4 regions of the Plantactinospora sp. WMMB782 genome follow, and region 4 is predicted to be linked to each of the others. Evidence: riboswitches for the same ligand, from Rfam matches in the RefSeq annotation. Region 4 holds a riboswitch; each other region holds the start of a gene.
What was found. Region 4 has a riboswitch for cyclic di-AMP ahead of ACN28A_RS10625 (coiled-coil domain-containing protein). Riboswitches for the same ligand answer to the same signal wherever they lie in the genome.
Positions count from the first base shown of each region.

Region 1: it holds a riboswitch for cyclic di-AMP, as region 4 does, so the genes downstream of both, ACN28A_RS14250 (NlpC/P60 family protein) here and ACN28A_RS10625 (coiled-coil domain-containing protein) in region 4, are expected to answer to the same signal.
Region 2: it holds a riboswitch for cyclic di-AMP, as region 4 does, so the genes downstream of both, ACN28A_RS27115 (C39 family peptidase) here and ACN28A_RS10625 (coiled-coil domain-containing protein) in region 4, are expected to answer to the same signal.
Region 3: it holds a riboswitch for cyclic di-AMP, as region 4 does, so the genes downstream of both, ACN28A_RS05820 (coiled-coil domain-containing protein) here and ACN28A_RS10625 (coiled-coil domain-containing protein) in region 4, are expected to answer to the same signal.

Region 1 is NZ_JBMHMC010000007.1:2,672,539-2,676,747, forward strand. Features, by position in the region: gene ACN28A_RS14245 (N-acetylmuramoyl-L-alanine amidase) at 1-1,894, opposite strand, end outside; cyclic di-AMP (ydaO/yuaA leader) riboswitch at 2,184-2,324, shown strand; gene ACN28A_RS14250 (NlpC/P60 family protein) at 2,337-3,377, shown strand; gene dcd (dCTP deaminase) at 3,480-4,058, opposite strand; gene ACN28A_RS14260 (pyridoxamine 5'-phosphate oxidase family protein) at 4,159-4,209, shown strand, end outside.
Region 2 is NZ_JBMHMC010000007.1:5,579,296-5,583,504, forward strand. Features, by position in the region: gene mdlC (benzoylformate decarboxylase) at 1-1,241, opposite strand, end outside; cyclic di-AMP (ydaO/yuaA leader) riboswitch at 1,497-1,637, shown strand; gene ACN28A_RS27115 (C39 family peptidase) at 2,123-2,944, shown strand; gene ACN28A_RS27120 (hypothetical protein) at 3,030-3,578, opposite strand; gene ACN28A_RS27125 (GNAT family N-acetyltransferase) at 3,759-4,209, opposite strand, start outside.
Region 3 is NZ_JBMHMC010000007.1:865,709-869,917, forward strand. Features, by position in the region: gene ACN28A_RS05810 (MarR family winged helix-turn-helix transcriptional regulator) at 1-175, opposite strand, end outside; gene ACN28A_RS05815 (O-acetyl-ADP-ribose deacetylase) at 251-781, opposite strand; gene ACN28A_RS05820 (coiled-coil domain-containing protein) at 901-1,917, opposite strand; cyclic di-AMP (ydaO/yuaA leader) riboswitch at 1,921-2,054, opposite strand; gene ACN28A_RS05825 (polysaccharide deacetylase family protein) at 2,738-3,451, shown strand; gene ACN28A_RS05830 (glycosyltransferase family 2 protein) at 3,550-4,209, opposite strand, start outside.
Region 4 is NZ_JBMHMC010000007.1:1,872,453-1,876,661, reverse strand. Features, by position in the region: gene ACN28A_RS10630 (glycoside hydrolase family 65 protein) at 1-820, shown strand, start outside; gene ACN28A_RS10625 (coiled-coil domain-containing protein) at 842-1,870, opposite strand; cyclic di-AMP (ydaO/yuaA leader) riboswitch at 1,874-2,006, opposite strand; gene ACN28A_RS10620 (DUF5954 family protein) at 2,121-3,110, opposite strand; gene ACN28A_RS10615 (DNA alkylation repair protein) at 3,251-3,922, opposite strand.

The DNA of each region.
Region 1 (4,209 bases), 800 kb from region 4:
AACCGTCGAAGGTGGTGGCCCGGTAGTACTCGCCGGGCAGCACGTTCCCGACGGCGTACCGCTGACCGGCGGCGAGGGTGTACTGCAACGGGGTGACCGGCTGCACCGGTACGCCGGCCGGATAGGCGTCCGGCTCCGGGTACGCCCTGCCGTACACCGGGATCGTCGCCCGGCCCGGCTTCGGCGTCGCGACCAGCCCCACCGTCCACTTCACGGTCGGCTTCGACCTCGGGTTGTGGAACCACGCCCGCTGCCCGAGATACCAGATCGCGGTCCAGTCGCCCTGCCGGCCGGCGAGCGCGTACGTCTGCCCCGCCGACGCCCGCGCCCCGTGGTCGGAGATGTGCATCGTGTCCGGGGTGCCGTCCGGGCGCAGCCCGAGGTCGTTCACCAGCGGCGCGTCGGCGGCCGGTGCGGTGCGCAGGATCACCGACGACGACCCGCGCGCCGGGCACGGCACCCCGGCCGCCGTGCAGCCGGTGAACGCCGGCCGGTTGGCGGCGAAGTCCGGGTCGATTGTGACAAGTCCGGCGGCCGCTGCGCCGATGCCCCGGAACGGTGCCCTGAGCAGGTCGAAGTAGTGCGACCAGTCCCAGTACGGCCCGGGGTCCCAGTGCATGCCGCGCACGTTCGCCGGCAGGATGCCGGGGACGTTGTCGTGCCCGATGACGTGGTCGCGGTCCAGCGGGATGTCGTAGCGGTCGGCGAGGTAGCGGACCAGCTTGGCCGAGGTCCGGTACATCGCCTCGGTGTACCAGGTGCCCTGTGCGGCGAAGCCCTCGTGTTCCAGGCCGATCGCCTTGGCGTTGACGTACCAGTTGCCGGCGTGCCAGGCCACGTCCCTGCCCTTGACGTGCTGCGCGATGTGCCCGTCGGCGGAGCGGAGCGTGTAGTGCCAGCTCACGTAGGTCGGATCCTGGACCAGCCGCAGCGTGGTGTCGTAGCTGCCCTCGGTGTCGTGGATGACGATGTACTCGATCTTCTGCCGGGCGGGCCGGTCGGAGAGGTCGTGGTTGCCGTAGTCGCCCTCCCCGAACGCCTGGTAGGGCGCGGGGATCCACTCGCAGGAGATGTCGCGCGGGCACTCCAGCCCGTCCGGGCGGGGCCGGCCGGGCAGGCCGAGCCGGTCCAGCCAGTGCCGCTGCGGGACGATCCCGGGATGGCCGGGGAGGGTGATCCGGTGCCCGTCGTCGGTGGTCCGGCTGGCGCCCTCGGCGACGGTCCGGTACACCTCGTCGGCGAAGGCGGCGGCGGCGTCCGCGCGGTCGCTGCCGGCGTACCGGGCCACCGCGCCGTACCAGGCCGCCGGGTCGCTGGCCCGCCCCGTCGGCCCGGCCAGCGATTTCTGGTACGCCGCCAGCAGTGCCGCCCCGCCCCGGATGTTCGCCGCCGGTTCGGCGCGGAGTGCCCGCTCGTCGACGCCGGTCAGCGTGGCGGCGGCGTCCAGGGTCTGCCCGCCGGACGGTGCCGCCGCGCCGCTGCGGTCGTTGTTCCGGTCGCTGGACGGGGCGGCGGGTGGGTGTGCCGGTCGGCCGGGCCGGGCCGGGTCGCCGCGCCGGTCCTCGCCGTGTTCCGGGTGTTCCGGACCGGCGGCCAGCCCGGCGACGTCGGTGAGGTGCATCGGGCCGTATCCGCCGCTGGTGCTCGGGGTGCCGGCGTTGGTGTCCCAGCGGGATTCCAGATAGGAGACGCCCAACAGCACGCTCTCGGGTACGCCGAACTCGGCCGCCGCGGCGGCGTACTCGGACTGCCGGGTCTCGGCGGACTCGGCCTGCCGGGTCTCGGCCGGTGGCGGCGCGGCGGGCGCGGGGCTGGCCGGCAGCAGTGCGGCGGCGCCGAGCAGGGCGGTCCCGATCGCGATTCTCCTGCTCAGCGGGGTTGTCGTGGGAAGCATCGGACCTCCAGGGGCCGGGGGTGGGCCTGCCGATCACCTTCCACCCGGGACACGGCCGTGGTCAATACCTGCCGAATAAGCTCGTCGCTATGTAGAAATCTTTCACCTATACCGAGCGTGTCCGGCTCGGTTCTCGCGGGTCGACTCGGACGACGGTCGGCTCGCACCGTCCGCGACCGCTCCGACACACAACGAATCGACTCAGATCGCGGGGTTGCGTTTGGATAACACCCTTCTCTAAGGTTGGGGACCGTCGAGCCGACGGCAGGCCGCCTAGCCGGGCGGCGACGTCTCGACACCGCCGAATCGTCACACAGAGCGAACCGGGGACCCGAGCATCCTGGGGTGAATCCGCGCCTTCTGCGGTAGGGCGACACTCTTTCCGCCCGAACCCGTCAGCTAACCCGGTAGGCGGGCTACGGAAGAAGGAGTACGGACCCCGGTGGCTTCCCCTGCCCCGCCGCGGTCGCCCTCCCTCCCGTCGGCAGCCGCCGACGCCGGGAACGCGAAACCGCGCCCTCGACGGTCCATTCTCGTCATCGCCCTCACCGCACTCGCCAGCGCCGCCGTGCTGTTCACCGGCACGACGCCGGCGCTGGCCGAGCCGTCGGTGGCCGAGATCGAGCAGCAGATCGACACCGCTTGGCGCAAGCTGGAGCCGGTCGTCGAGAAGCACAACGCCACCCGGCAGGACCTCGCGGCGAAGAAGAAGCAGGTCGCCGCCCTGCAGAAGAAGATCGCCCCGCTTCAGTCGCAGATCGACGCCGCGATGAACAGGGTGAGCGACTTCGCCGTGCAGGCGTACAAGGGTGACAAGGCCTCGGCGGTCAACGCCCTGCTCACCTCGAAGTCGCCGACCGCGCTCGTCGGCCAGCTCTCGGTGCTCGACCAGTTCGCTCGCCAGCAGCAGCGCGAGGTGCAGGAGGTCGTCGACCTCAAGGAGAAGTACGCCGCCCAGAAGGCTCCGCTGGACCGGCTGGTCACCCAGCTGACCAAGACCGAGGCGGAACTGGCGGCGAAGAAGAAGGAGATCGACGCCGAGGTCGAGCGGCTGCAGAAGCTGCGGATCCAGGCGTACGGGAACGGCTCCGCCGGCCCGCTGCGGCCCGCGCCCTGCCCGGCCACCTACCCCGGTGGCCCGTCCGGCCAGGCGGTCAAGTTCGCGTGCGCCCAGATCGGCAAGCCGTACAAGTGGGGTGCCGAAGGCCCCGGCTCGTACGACTGCTCCGGTCTGACCCTGGCCGCCTGGGCCAAGGGCGGCGTCTCGCTGCCGCACAACGCCCGCGCCCAGCGCGGACAGACGAAGCGGATCAGCCGTTCCGAGCTGCGCCCCGGTGATCTGGTCTTCTACTACGCCGACCTCAGTCACGTCGGCATGTTCGTCGGCAACGGTTGGATCGTGCACGCCTCCCGGGCCGGCGAGCCGGTGAAGATGAAGCGGATGGACGACGGCGAGATCCACAGCTTCGGCAGACCGGGCTGAGATCTCCGGGTCGACGGTCTCCGGGCCGACCGAGTCAACGCAGAACCCCCGTCGCAGGTGCGGCGGGGGTTCTGCCGTTCGGACGACGGGGGGCGCCTTGCCTCAGCGGGTGGGCCAGGTGCGCCAGTTCTGCCAGGAACGGCTCGGCGTCGGGCCGCGCTGCCCCTGGTAGCGCGAGCCGTAGACGGCCGACCCGTACGGGTGGGCGGACGGCGACGAGAGCCGGAAGATGCAGAGCTGCCCGATCTTCATCCCGGGCCAGAGCCGGATCGGCAGGTTGGCCACATTCGACAGCTCCAGCGTGACGTGGCCGGAGAAACCGGGGTCGATGAAGCCGGCGGTGGAGTGGGTGAGCAGGCCGAGCCGGCCCAGGCTCGACTTGCCCTCCAGCCGGCCGGCGAGCTGGTCGCCGAGGGAGATCACCTCCAGCGTGGAGGCGAGCACGAACTCACCCGGGTGCAGCACGAACGGCTGGCCGTCCGGCACGTCGACGAGCGAGGTCAGGTCGTCCTGCTGGACCGCCGGGTCGATGTGCGTGTAGAGGTGGTTGTTGAAGACCCGGAAGAGCCGGTCCAGGCGTACGTCGATGCTCGACGGCTGCACCAGCGCGGGCTCGAACGGCTCCAACGCGAGGGTGCCCGCCTTGATCTCGATCACTAGGTCGTGGTCGGAGAGCAGCACCGGATCACCTTAGCGAGTGGCGCGACGGTGACCGGCCGCGACCTCGCCGATGGGTGGGACCGGGGTAGGTGATCGAACAGGTGTTCGATAGAATGTGGGCATGGCATCCTGGTCCGAATTCGCCTCTGACGAGCCACGACTCGCCGACGCG
Region 2 (4,209 bases), 3.7 Mb from region 4:
GCGAGCGCGATGCCGACGGCCGCCGGCAGTGCGAAGCCGAGTCCACCGCTGGCCATCTTGAAGTACGAGCCAGGCCGGGTGATTGTCAGTTGCCGGTGCAGCACGCTGAGGTTGGAGGGGGACTCGGGTACGACGATCCCGTCGGCGGGCCACTCGGCGGCGAGTGCCCCGAAGAGCGCGTCCGGGGAGAGCGGGGTGTCGCCGGCCGCCTCCGGCGGGGCGGGCCGGGGCGGCGGCAGCGGTCGGTCGCTCGGCGGCAGCCGCTCGGCCAGCCCGGCGCAGGCCAGCGTCACGTCGCCGACCAGGCTGTCCCCGACCGGCGCCCGGGCCGCCTCGGCGGGGTCGTCGGTGACGTGCAGCAGTCGGGTCCCGTCCGGTAGGTAGCCCCGCCGCCCCGGGACGTACGGGTAGTAACGGAACACCGGGGCACCGATCACCAGTACGGTGTCGTAGCCGACCAGTTTCTCGGCCAGCGGCCCGATCGCCGGCGGCAGCAGCCCCTGGAACTGGGGGTGCTGCTGGGGGAAGCCGACCCGGTCGGCGAACGGCGGCTGCCAGACCGGTGCCCGGGTCCGTTCGGCGAGGGCGACCGCCTCGGCCCAGCCGCCGGCCCGGTCGACCCCGGAGCCGATCACCAGCATGGGCTGCCGGCTGCTCGCCAGGATCTCGGCGAACCGGTCCAGTTCCGCCGGATCGGGCGCGATCCGGGTGCTCACCCGGCGTACCTGGGCGGTGCCGTTGGCCGGTTCGTCCCAGTCGTCCAGCGGCAGGGAGAGGTAGACCGGCCCGGCCGGCGGCTGTACCGCGGTGGCCAGCGCCCGCATGAACGCCTCAGGGATGTCCTGGGCGCGCAGCGGCTCGTGGCTCCACTTGACGTACGGCTCGGGAAGTTGGGTGGGGCGCACGTTCGTCAGCATCGGCTCCGACAGGCTCATCGTCCGGGTCTGCTGGCCGGCGGTAACGATCATGGGTGTCTTGTTGTGCCAGGCGGTGACGAGGCTGCCCATCGCGTTCCCGGTGCCGGGCGCGGTGTGCAGGTTTACGTGCACCGGACGGCCGCTGGACTGGGCGTAGCCGTCCGCCATCGCGACCGCCGACGCCTCCTGTAGGGCCAGCACGTACGCGAAGTCGGCCGGAAAGTTCTTCAGAAATGGCTCCTCGGTGGAGCCGGGGTTGCCGAACAGGGTGGTCAGGCCCAGGGAACGGAGCAGGTCGTAGGTCGCTTCGTGCACCGTTGTCATCGAAAGGAGCCTCCTGGTGTCCTCGTCCCATACTCGGGCGACCGGGCTAAGCCGGTCATTTCCGTCATACCGCACCCGTACATGATCATGCCGGTTTATCTGCGCGACCGTCCGTGACCGTCGGGTGGCCCCCGGAGCTCCAAATCGCGGTCCTGCTCACTGTTTTCGCTGCTCACTGGGCTTGGCAACAGCCGAACGCGGACAGTAATGTCGGCAAGTCCGCCATCGGCCCCTTGGTCACCGCCTGGTGACACCGGTGCGGACCCGCTTAATCGTTCTGTGACGAGCCGGGGACCCACAGTTATCTGGGGTGAATCTTCGGGCTACGGCCCGGGGTAGGGCGGCCTTCCCGCCCGAATCCGTCAGCTAACCCGGTAGGCGGTGTCGGAAGGAGTAGTTGTTCGTGCCGCATCACCCGGGCTCCGGCCCGTCCCCCCAGTTTCCTCGCTGCGTCGCGGCGCCGCTCCCGGCCGCCGCGACAGCCGTACCGGACCACCCGGTCCCCGGCCGGGGCCCGATCCTGATCCGATAGCGGGCTGTGCCGCGGAGGTCGTCGACGCGCGGGTCGTCCCGGGCGCGCCGACCGGCTCGCCGGCAGGTCCCGGTACCGCGCCGCAGGCCGGCGGCGACGGATCGTGGTGGCGCTGATTCCACCGGTACGCCGACAGCGGTGTCCCCACCCCTGGGCACATCGTGGGTCCCTCCGTCTCCGCCATGTCCGTCGGCGCGCGCCTTTCCGGTGCCATTCCGCGCGATTTCCCGGCACATTCCGGCAGCGATAAGAAACGTCGCGTCACCACCCCGTCCCCCGGTAGTGGTGGCACGCATTCCCCTGGAGGACAACGTTGAAGCACGCAATTAACGGGCGGTTCAGGACTGCCATGTCGGGCCGCCGGAACCGGCTCGCACTCGCCTCGGCAGCGGTGCTCGCCGCCGCCGCCTCGACCGGGGTCGTGCTGGCCTCGACCGGCTCGCCCGGGGCACCGGGGACCGGCTCGACGGTCGCCGTCGCCGAGGTCGGCGCCCCCGTCGCGGATCAGGCCGGAGCGGCCGCCACCACCGCGCCGCGGACGACGGCGCCGCAGACCACCGCCCCGGCGACCGAGACACCGACCACGGCACCGGCCAGCAAGGCGGCCAAGGTGGCCAAGGCGGCTCCGACCAGCGCCCCGAGCAAGCGGCCGGCACCGCCCGCGACCAAGCTGCTGGACTACGATTTCCAGACCCAGATCAACGGCTGGTACTGCGGCCCGGCGGCCACCCGGATCGCGCTCACCGTCCGGGACAAGCAGCCGAGCCAGGACTCCGTCGCCGCCGACCTCGGCACCACGACGAGCGGCACGAACTCGGCCCAGGACACCACCCGGGTGCTCAACAAGATCATCGGTACCGACTTCTACCGCACCACGGCCATCCCGGGCGGCGCGGCCACCCCGGCCCAGATGGACCGGCTCCAGGCGGACGTGGTGCACGCCGTCACCAGCGGATACGCCGTGGTGGTGAACATCGCCGGCTCGGCCACCGACCTCGACGGCGGCTGGCACAGCTACCCGGGCGGGCACTACCTGACGGTGGTCGGCTACCGCGACGACGGCCGTACGGTGAAGATCGCCGACCCGGCCATCCCCGGCGAGGACAGCAACTACTGGATGAGCACCATCGACCTGGCGAACTGGGCGGCCACCCGCGGCTACTCCTCCTGACCCGCCCCACCCTCCCGCACGGGTGTAAGGGCCCCCTCCCATCGCATTTTGTCTAGGAGGGGGCCCTTCCTTACACCCGTGCGGGTCACTGGCCCTCCCACACCGCCTTGGCGCCTGTGTCACCGGTGCGGAACACGTAGTAGAGGGCGGCGCCGGCCGCGGCCAGGGCCAACACCCCGAGCACGAGGCTCAGCACCGGTGAACCCGTGGCGGCCGGTGCGGCGCCGGCGGCCGCGCCGTCCGTGCCGTCCCCGTCGGCGGTCGCGGCTGGCCGGGTGGCGGCGGTGCGGGGCTTGACGAGGAGGACCAGCGCCAGGGTCAGCACGCCGAGCGCGATGGTCGCGTACAGGGTGTTGGTGCCGAGATCCTGGTGCTCCGCCAGCCGGGGGACGTACTCCGGGCTGACCCGGTTGCGCGATTCGAGGCGGGCGAGGAAACGGTCACCGGAGAGCTTGGCCATCAGCGCCGCGACCGGGGTGGCGACGGCGAGCAGCCCCAGCACCCAGCGCAGGTGCGGGCGGACGAACGGCAGGAACGCGTACCCGACCGCGGCCAGCGCGAGCAGTGGCACGAAGACCACCGCGGCATGGACCAGGAAGGGGTGGGCGGGAATGCCCATGAACTCCTCGAGCACCGGAGCCTCCTCGGCGACAGATCGGATCGGCGAAAGACAGGGTGGGACGACCGGCGTACGGGCCGGTGGCGGAAAGCTCCGGCAGCCTGGCAGGCGTGCGGACCGTTGACATGGTGCCCGTGGCACTGGTCCTTGACAAGGGTCGGCGGACTTCGACCGGCGGTCCGGACCAGCGTCAGTTCACTGTGGACCTTCGTCGGACGTGGCCGCGGCCACCGGCGCCTCGCCGACGACGTACTCGGTGTACTCGGCGACCGGGGTGAAGCCGAGCCGGTCGTAGAGCTTGTGCGCGGCGGTGTTCTCCGCTGCGACGTTCAGCGCCACCGTGTCGACGGCCTCCAGCAGCCGCCGGCAGAGCGTCGCCACCACGGTGCTGCCCAGCCCCTGCCCCCGGTACGCCGGAGCGGTCGTCACGTTGCCCAGCGCGCTCACCCGGTAGCGCGGTGACCAGACGTGCACCCCGGCGACGGCGACCAGCCCACCGTCCCGGCGCAGCCCGACGTAGTGACCGGTCTCGACCATCCGCGGGTCGAACCAGTTGCCCGGATACGCCGCCTGGTAGAACGCGGTCAGCTCCGGTACGTCCGCCTCGGTCAGCACCTCGCCGGCCGGCGCGACCCGGGCCAGCCGG
Region 3 (4,209 bases), 1.0 Mb from region 4:
GGCGGGCCAACTCGACCTGGCGCAGTCCGCCCTCCCGGTCGATCTCGGCGAGGGCGTGCGCCTCGGAGACGGACATCGCCTGACCGCACGGGGTCTGCTCGGGCCGGTGCAGCCCGAACGCCCGGACGAACTGGCTGACGGCGTCCCGCATCTCGCGCGCCTCGTCGGCACTCATGGTTGTACGCTACAACCTATTCGGTGCAAGATACAACCAGTCGAAGACCATCAGTTCGCCGTCACCGGTGCCCTGTCACCCCGTCGAGGCGGACGACCCGCCACTGTGGTCGACGGCTGCCCGGAGCAGGATGGCGGTCTCCTCGTCGAAGGCGACCAGCCGGATCGACTCGACCGCCGACGGCGTGCAGCGGAGCGTCCGCACCGCCGTCTCGGCCGCCCGGTCGGCGGGAAACCCGTAGACCCCGGTGGCGATGGCCGGGAAGGCGACGCTGCGCGCGCCCACCTCGTCGGCGACGGCGAGGCAGCGGCGGTAGCAGGAGGCCAGCACCTCGGCCTCGTCGTGCCCGCCGCCTTCCCAGACCGGACCGACGGTGTGGATGACGTACCGGACGGGCGGGTCGAGGTCGAACGCGGGCGTCGCCACCGCCTCGCCGGGCGGGCAGGGGGCGATCGCCGCACCCGCCTCGGCCAGCCGGGGCCCGGCCGCCCGGTGGATGGCACCGTCCACACCGCCACCACCGAGCAGTGACTCGTTGGCTGCGGTGACGATCGCGTCCACGTGCTGCCGGGTGATGTCGCCCCGGACGACCTCGATGACTGCCATCGGCCGATGATGCCAGCCCGCCGGCCGGCCCGCCGCGAAACGCGACCGGCACGCCGCCCCAACGCGACCGCCCCGCCACCTGTCGGGCAGGGGCGGGGCGGTCGGTTGTCGGGCCGAGGCTAGAGCATCGAGACGTGTACGTGGTCGGTGTGGTCGCTGGGACCGCTGTAGGACCTCCAGCCCTCGCCCGGGAACCAGATCTCCTTGTACCAGATCACGTAGAGGATGCCGAGCCGGTCGGCGTTGCGGATCAGGAACGCGGCCAGGTCGTTGCCGTACTTCATCTGGTCGTCGTTGGCGGCCCGGCTGAACCCGGAGTTGCGCAGCGACCAGTCGCAGGCCCGACCCTTCGGGTGCTCGAACGGCCCACCGGGCCGGAAACAGCCGACGAACCGCTTGAAGCCCGCCCGGCGCACCTCGTTGTACATGTGCAGCGTCCGGGCCGTGATGCAGCCACCGGTGGTCGGGTCGTCCTTGTTGCAGGGCAGTCCCGGGAAACCGTCCGCCATCCCCGGCCCCGGCCGGGCTACCGGCGAGGTGGCCGACACCAGACCCTTGTCCGGCCGCGAGTTGCCGCCCACCAGGGCGAGCGCCTTCTTCGCGTCCGACTGCTCCTTCTTGATGATCTTCTCTTGGGCGGCCTGCTTGGCGACCTCGTCGTCGATCGCCTTCTTGGCCGCGCCGACCTCGTCCTTCGCCTGGTTGAGCGCCCGGAGCTTGCTGTTGTTGAACAGGTTCAGCTCGTTGAGCGCCGACATCCGCTGCATGAAGCCCCCGTCGGAGCCCTCGCTCGAGTTGTTGGACAGCAGCATCGAGATGGCACTGAGCTTGCCGCTGCGGTAGGACTCGGCCGCGATCTCGCTCGCCTCCGGCGCGAGCGCCGCCAGCTTCGCCTCGGCCTGCTTCAGCTCGTTGCCGAGCGCCTGCTGTCGCCGCTGCGACTTGACGCGCTCGGCCTTCGCCTCCGCGAGCCGCTTGCCGGCGCTGGCGAGCACGTCCCCGAGCAGCGGCGAGTCGGCTTCCTCCTGTGGGGCCGGCTTCGGCGCGGCTGACGCCTCGGACGGAACCGCGACCAGAGCTGCGGCGGTGAGCAGTGCCAGGGCAGTCGCCAGCCTTCGGCGTAGGGGTGCCCTCACATGTATCCCTTCCGTCGGCCGCCGACCGGGTTAGCTGACGGGTTCGGGATGGAAGTGGTCCCTACCGCTCTCGCGGATTCACCCCAGGGGAACGTGGGTCCCCGGCTCGCCGTGTGGCGATTAGGCGGCGATCAGCGCCGGCACCACACGGTATCCGGCTATGAACGGCAGACAGCATACCCGGTTTCACTTCCGGAATGGCAATACCCGTTCGCGGCCAAAAGCGTTGCCAGGCAACGACTATCAGTAATCACGGCCCGTCGTACGCATCGAAGGGCATGCTTTGCCCGCCATTATCCACCAACTGCTGTCGGCTATTCACCATCCGCACTGCCAACGTCCTGACGTGCGGAAACATGTCCAGGTTGGTCAGTGGGTGATTCTTCGACCACCGACCGCGCCACGGCCTTGTGCCGAAGAGCACACCGGCGACCGTACCGACCGGGAGCACACCGGCCGTCACCACGCCCCCGTGCCGGGACAGCCCGGAGCCGCGGACTCCGGGTCCGGTACGGCGTGTCGACCTCCCCGGATGCGCTCAGGTCCACCCCGTCACCGTCGGCCGCCGGGCTGGCTGTGGTCCGCCAGGTCGGTCTCGACCGGCAACGGCACGCCGCCGGCCGCCCGGACGTCCTCGGCCGCACCCCGCGGGCCGGCACCGCCGCGCGCCGGCAGGGCGATCCGCGCTCGGTCACGGCCGCCACCGCGCGCTCCCGGGGCCGGACCACCCGTCCGGGTGAGGATGAAGGCGGGCCGCGCGGGTAACCGCGGTCGTGAGGGTGCGGCGGGTTCCGCGATGGTGCGGCGGGTGGAGGAACGAGTGCGCGGACGCGCGGTACCGGCGACGACGACCGTCGGTGCCGCGCTGGCCGCCCAGGTGGTGCCGGCCCTGACGGTACTGCCGGGGATACGGCTGCGGTTCTTCCCCCGGCTGAGCGGACGCGGCTCTCCGGAGCACGTCGCGCTCACCTTCGACGACGGTCCCGATCCGGCTTCCACCCCGCTCTTCGTCGAGACGCTCGCCGCACACCGGACCCGCGCCACGTTCTTCCTGCTCGGGTCGATGCTGGCCCGCGCACCCGAACTCGGCCTGGACCTCGCCGCCGCCGGGCACGAGGTGGCGGTGCACGGTTGGGCCCACCAGAACCTGCTGCTACGCGGCCCGCACGCCACCTACCGGGACCTGGCCCGGACCCGCGAGTTGATCGGCGCGGTGACCGGTCGGGTGCCCCGGTTCTTCCGACCGCCGTACGGGGTACTCAGCGCCGCCGCGCTGGTGGCCGCCCGGCGACTGGACCTGACGCCGGTGCTCTGGACCTGTTGGGGGCGGGACTGGACCCGGACGGCCACCCGCGCCTCGGTACTCGACACGCTTCGCGACGGGCTGGCCGGCGGCGGCACCGTGCTGCTGCACGACTCGGACTGCACCTCCGCACCGGGCGCCTGGCGGGCGAGTCTGGCCGCCCTGCCGTACCTGTTGGAGGAGTGCCTGCGTCGAGGCTGGCAGGTCGGTCCGCTCGGCGAACACGGCTGACGACATCGTCAGGGCCCGACCGACCCGGATGCACCGACCCGGGATGCTCACCGGGCCAGGCCCAGCCGGCTGGGCCCACCCGGCTCAGCCCAGCCGGCTCAGCTAACCCGGTCGGTCAACTCGCCCGGTACCGCCTGGGCGCGCCCGCCGGGTACGGCCCGCGGTGCCGGGGTGGGAGTGCCGGTCACCGGATGCGTCCCGGACCGGGGGTGCCGGACCCGGGTCACCACGCCGAGGTGTGCCCGCCGGGCGGCCTGGAGCGCGCTGAACAGCCCGTACGCCCCGCGACCCACCAGCCGGTGCTTCAGCCCGGCCGTCCCGCCGGGTGGTTGGTAGCCGGCCGGCGGCAGGTGTGCCCGGTACCGGGTGACGATCTCGGCGAAGAACTCCCGGCGGCGCTCCGGCGGCACCCGCCGGGGGTGACCGAGCACCTGCAACAGGTGCCAGATCATCCGCTGGAAGATCAGGTGACGCAGTTCGGCCGAGATCGCCGGCTCGGCGTCGAGTCGGGCCAGCACCCGGTCCCAGTGCACGAAGACCTCGAAGTGCCGATCGCTGGGCGTCGCGGTGATCGCCCCTTCGGGGCGCTGCCGGTAGGCGTAACAGCACCTGTCCAGCAGGGTGATCCGCTCGGCGGCGAACATCAGCGGGAAGCTGAACGAGACGTCCTCGTACCAGCCGGGGTCGAAGGTCAGGCCCAGGTCGAGCAGGAACCGGCGGCGGATCACCTTGTTGCAGGTGATGTGCAGCACCGACAG
Region 4 (4,209 bases):
CCAGCGGCTCGGCGTCGACGCCGAGGAGACGGCGTCGTGGCGGGACGCGGCGAACGACATGCACATCCCGTACGACCGGGAGCTGGGCGTACATCCGCAGGTGGAGGGCTTCACCCGGTTCCAGGAGTGGGACTTCGCCGGCACCCCGCCGGAGCAGTACCCGCTGCTGCTGAACTATCCCTACTTCGACCTGTACCGCAAACAGGTGATCAAGCAGGCCGACCTGGTGCTGGCGATGCACTGGCGCGGCGACGCGTTCACCGACGAACAGAAGGCGGCCAACTTCGCCTACTACGAGCGGCGGACGGTACGCGACTCGTCGCTGTCGGCCTGCACCCAGGCGGTACTCGCGGCCGAGACCGGGCACCTCGAACTCGCGCACGACTATCTGGGCGAGGCGGCCCTGATGGACCTGCACGACCTCAACCAGAACACCCGGGACGGCGTGCACGTCGCCTCGCTGGCCGGAGCCTGGATCGCCCTGGTCGCCGGCTTCGGCGGGATGCGCGACCACACCGAGACGCTCTCCTTCACCCCCCGGCTGCCGAGCCGGATCGACCGGCTGGACTTCTCACTGCGCTACCGGGGCGTGCACATGCGGGTGGACGTGCGGCGGCACGAGGCGACGTACTCGCTGCGCGACGGGGAGCCGGACGACGCCCTGGAGTTGCTGCACCACGGCGAGAAGGTCCTGGTCACCTGTCTGGAGTCGGTGACCCGGCCGATCCCGCCGCTCCGGCCGACCGGTCCGCAGCCGGCCCAGCCCGCCGGCCGGGCCCCGGTCCGGCGCGCTCCGGAGGGCGAGGCGACCTCGCGCTGACCCCCGGGTGGCGGTGCGTTCCTAGACGAGCGACAGGTGCACGTGGTTGGTGTGGTCGCTGGACGGGTCGCCGCGCGCCCCGCCGTACGACTTCCAGCCGGTGGTCGGCAACCAGATCTGCCGGTACCAGATCACGTACAGCACGCCGATCCGGTCGGCGTTGCGGACGAAGAACGCGGCGAGATTGTTGCCGTAGGTCCGGTCGGCTCCGCTCGCGGCGCCACGGAACCCACCCGGCTCGGCGGAGAAGTCACAGGCCCGCCCCTTCGGGTGCTCGTACGGGCCGCCGGAGCGGTAGCACCCGGTGAACCTGGTGAAGCCGGCCCGCCGCGCCTCGGTGTAGGCGTGCAGGGTGCGCGGTGTGACGCAGCCGGCGGTGGTCGGGTCGGGCCGGCTGCACGACTGTGGCGGCCAGGAGCCGTCGCCGGCCCGTGGCGCGGGCCGGGCCAGCGGCGAGCTGGCGTTGACGAAACCTCCGGTGGAGGCGCCGCCGACCTGGGCCAGGGCCCGCTCGGCGGCCTGCTTCTGCCGCAGCATGATGGCGAGCTGCCGGCGCTCCTCGACGACCTGGGCGTCCAGCGCCCGCTTCGCCCGGGTGGCCCGCTCCCGGGCCTCGCCGAGCGCGCGCAGCGCGTCGTTGTCCCGCAGCGCCACCGCCTCCAGCCGGCGGGCGCGCTCCAGCAGCTCGTCGGCCGAGCTGCTGTGCAGGAGGGCCAGCACCGGGCCGATCCGACCCGTCCGGTACGCCGTCCGGGCCACCTCCTCGACCCGGGGGCGCAGCTCCGCGATCCGGGCCTCCACCCGGCGCAGCTCGGCGACGATCTTCGCCTGCCGGGCCTTGGCGTTGGCCAGCGCGTTCCTCGCCTGAAGGTAGCCTCGGCCGGTGGATTCGAGCACGTCGCGTAAGAGTGGTGTGTCGCCCTCGTCGCCGAGCGCGGCGGGGCTGTTCGCCTCTGCGACGTCCGGCCGGAGCGCCGCCCCGGTGAGCGCGCCGAACGTGGCGATCAGGGCCAGGACCAGCGGCAGCCGCCGGCGGGTGGATCCCGTCATGCATGTCCCTCCGTCGCCCGCCTACCGGGTTAGCTGACGGGTTCGGGACGGAACAAGCCCCTACCGCGGTTGCGGACTCACCCCACCTACCTGGGTCCCCGGCTCACCCTGACGGGTGACTCGGCGGCGGTCACGCCGGCGCGGAGGGGTGCGCCACCGGGCGAAACCGGAGTCAGACTACCTGGTCAACCGGGTCGATTCGGGGATTCGGCGGAGTCCGGCGTGGAATTTGTGCGCGGCCGTCCCCGGGTCAGTCCGGATCGGGCATCAGGCCCTGCGCGCGGAGGTCGGAGACGAGCCGCGCCGGTGGCAGGTGGGAGTCCGGGTCCGAGCGGCGGGGTCCCTCCGGGCCGTCCGGGCCGACCCGGACGAAGGTCTCCACTCTGGTGACCCGGCACGGTACGCCCCGCACCTCGAAGTCGTCGGTGGTCGGTGGCCGGTGCGCCGCGCGGGCGCGCCGGTACGCCGCCACGAAATCCTCCATCGAGGTGTTCTCGTCCGGCGTCAGCTCCGCGACCGAGAAGGACCCGGCGTCCCGGGCGGCCTGCGGTGTCGCGTAGGTGACGGCCGTCTGGGGCCGCCAGGCGCCGCCGACGTACTCCCCGACGGTGTAGCCGACCGGCAGCAGCACCACGTTCGGGTGCGTGGTCAGCGCCTGGCGGGAGTCGGCGTGCACGTCCCCGGGAACCGTGTCCGGCCGGTAGGACGCCGAGATCATCTCCATCCGGACCAGCCCGTCGGTGAGCCCGGTGCCGGCGGTCGGGTCGATGACGAACCCGTCGAGTTGGGACGTGTCCCGGTCCGTCTGCCCCGGCGGGTACGGGTCCGGGTCGGTGGGCCGGGGCGGCTCCGGCCCGTCCGGCCCCATCCTGATGAACGGTTGGGCCCGGACGATCCGGTAGCGCCGTCCGTCGACGGTGAGTTCGTCGAGGATCTCCCAGTCGAGCAGTTCGTACGCCGTCTCGTACTCGGCCCGCCGGGCCGTGTACTCGGCGGTCTCCGGTGTCTCGCTGAACAGTTTCCGGAAATGTGACGCGAGACCGTCCCGGGCATGCTGCGGGGCGTCGGCGGTGAGCCGGACGATCCGCCACCGGCCGGCCACCTCCTCGGCGAAGCCGAAGACCGGAGCACCCCACATGATCGTGGGATAGGCGACCGAGCGGTTTCGGGCGTCGTCCTCGGAGACCGCCGACACGGGGTCGTCCCGCTGCTCGATCTTGACTACCAGGTGATCAGGCACCCGTCCACCGTCAAAGGCCATGTACGCATTGTGTTCCTCCGGCAGCTGAAAGAAAGAATGCCACCACCGCACTTCGTCCACAGATTCCGGCGCCTCGGCCACGAAGGTCGGCCTGTCCGGCGGGGGCATCCGGACGGTGGTCAACCGCCCTGCTGCCGGCGCACCATCTCGCCGATCCAGACGGGCGCGTACGGGGACGTGCAGCCGGGCGACGTCGGGTAGTCCTTGAGCACCTGTAGCCGCTCGCCGATGGCGATCGCCCGAGCGCGGTGTCCGGGGTGGTCGATGCCGATCTGGGCCAGGCAGCTGTTCATCGCCCACTGGAGACGATCCGGGGCGTCCCCCATCTCCGCCTCGATGGTGTCGAGCAGTCCGCCCAGGTCGAGCCCTTCCGGTTTCTTCGCCACGCGATCGCCGGTCAGTGCCCAACCGGCGCTGGCGATGACGGGATCCGGGTCGGCGAACCAGGCCAGCCGCAGCTCCTCGGCGTGCGGGTTCTTCTTCACCACGTAGTTGACCAGCCAGTCGTGCACCTTGGGCGTGCGCGCCTGCCGCAGCATGGCGTCGAGTTCGGCACCGTCGAACGCCTTCGGGCGGCAGATCAGCAGCGCCAGCAGTCTGGCCGCGGTGTCCTCCGTCCGCCAGAGCTGGCGGGCGAGTTCCTGCTGTGTCTTCAACCGCTTGGCGAGCGCGCGCAACTGGCCGAGGTTCACCCCGTGGTCGTCGCCGTGCCGCTCGTTCGCCTCGCGCAGCTTCGGGTCGTCCAGCGCGGCCAGCTCGGCCATCACCCCGGCCACCGTCGTCCCGGTCATCCCGACCCCCTGCCCCGTCTCGTGGCCACTCGCCGCCGGTGGCTGGTGTGCCGCCCGGCCGCCGGCCGATGGCACGCGGCGAACCACGACGCCCCGGCCGGGTCCCGGTTGATCGCGGGGCCGTCGGGACGTTCGCGGGGCCATGGGTCATCGGGATGCGGCGTCGGGTCGGGACGAAGCGCCGCACCGTGACCACTATGTCAGCAATAACTTAATTAAGTCAATCCTGATAGACGGAAGAATGCTGCGGGCAGAGCCCCAGCACCCCTCTCGTCACCTCCGCCGAC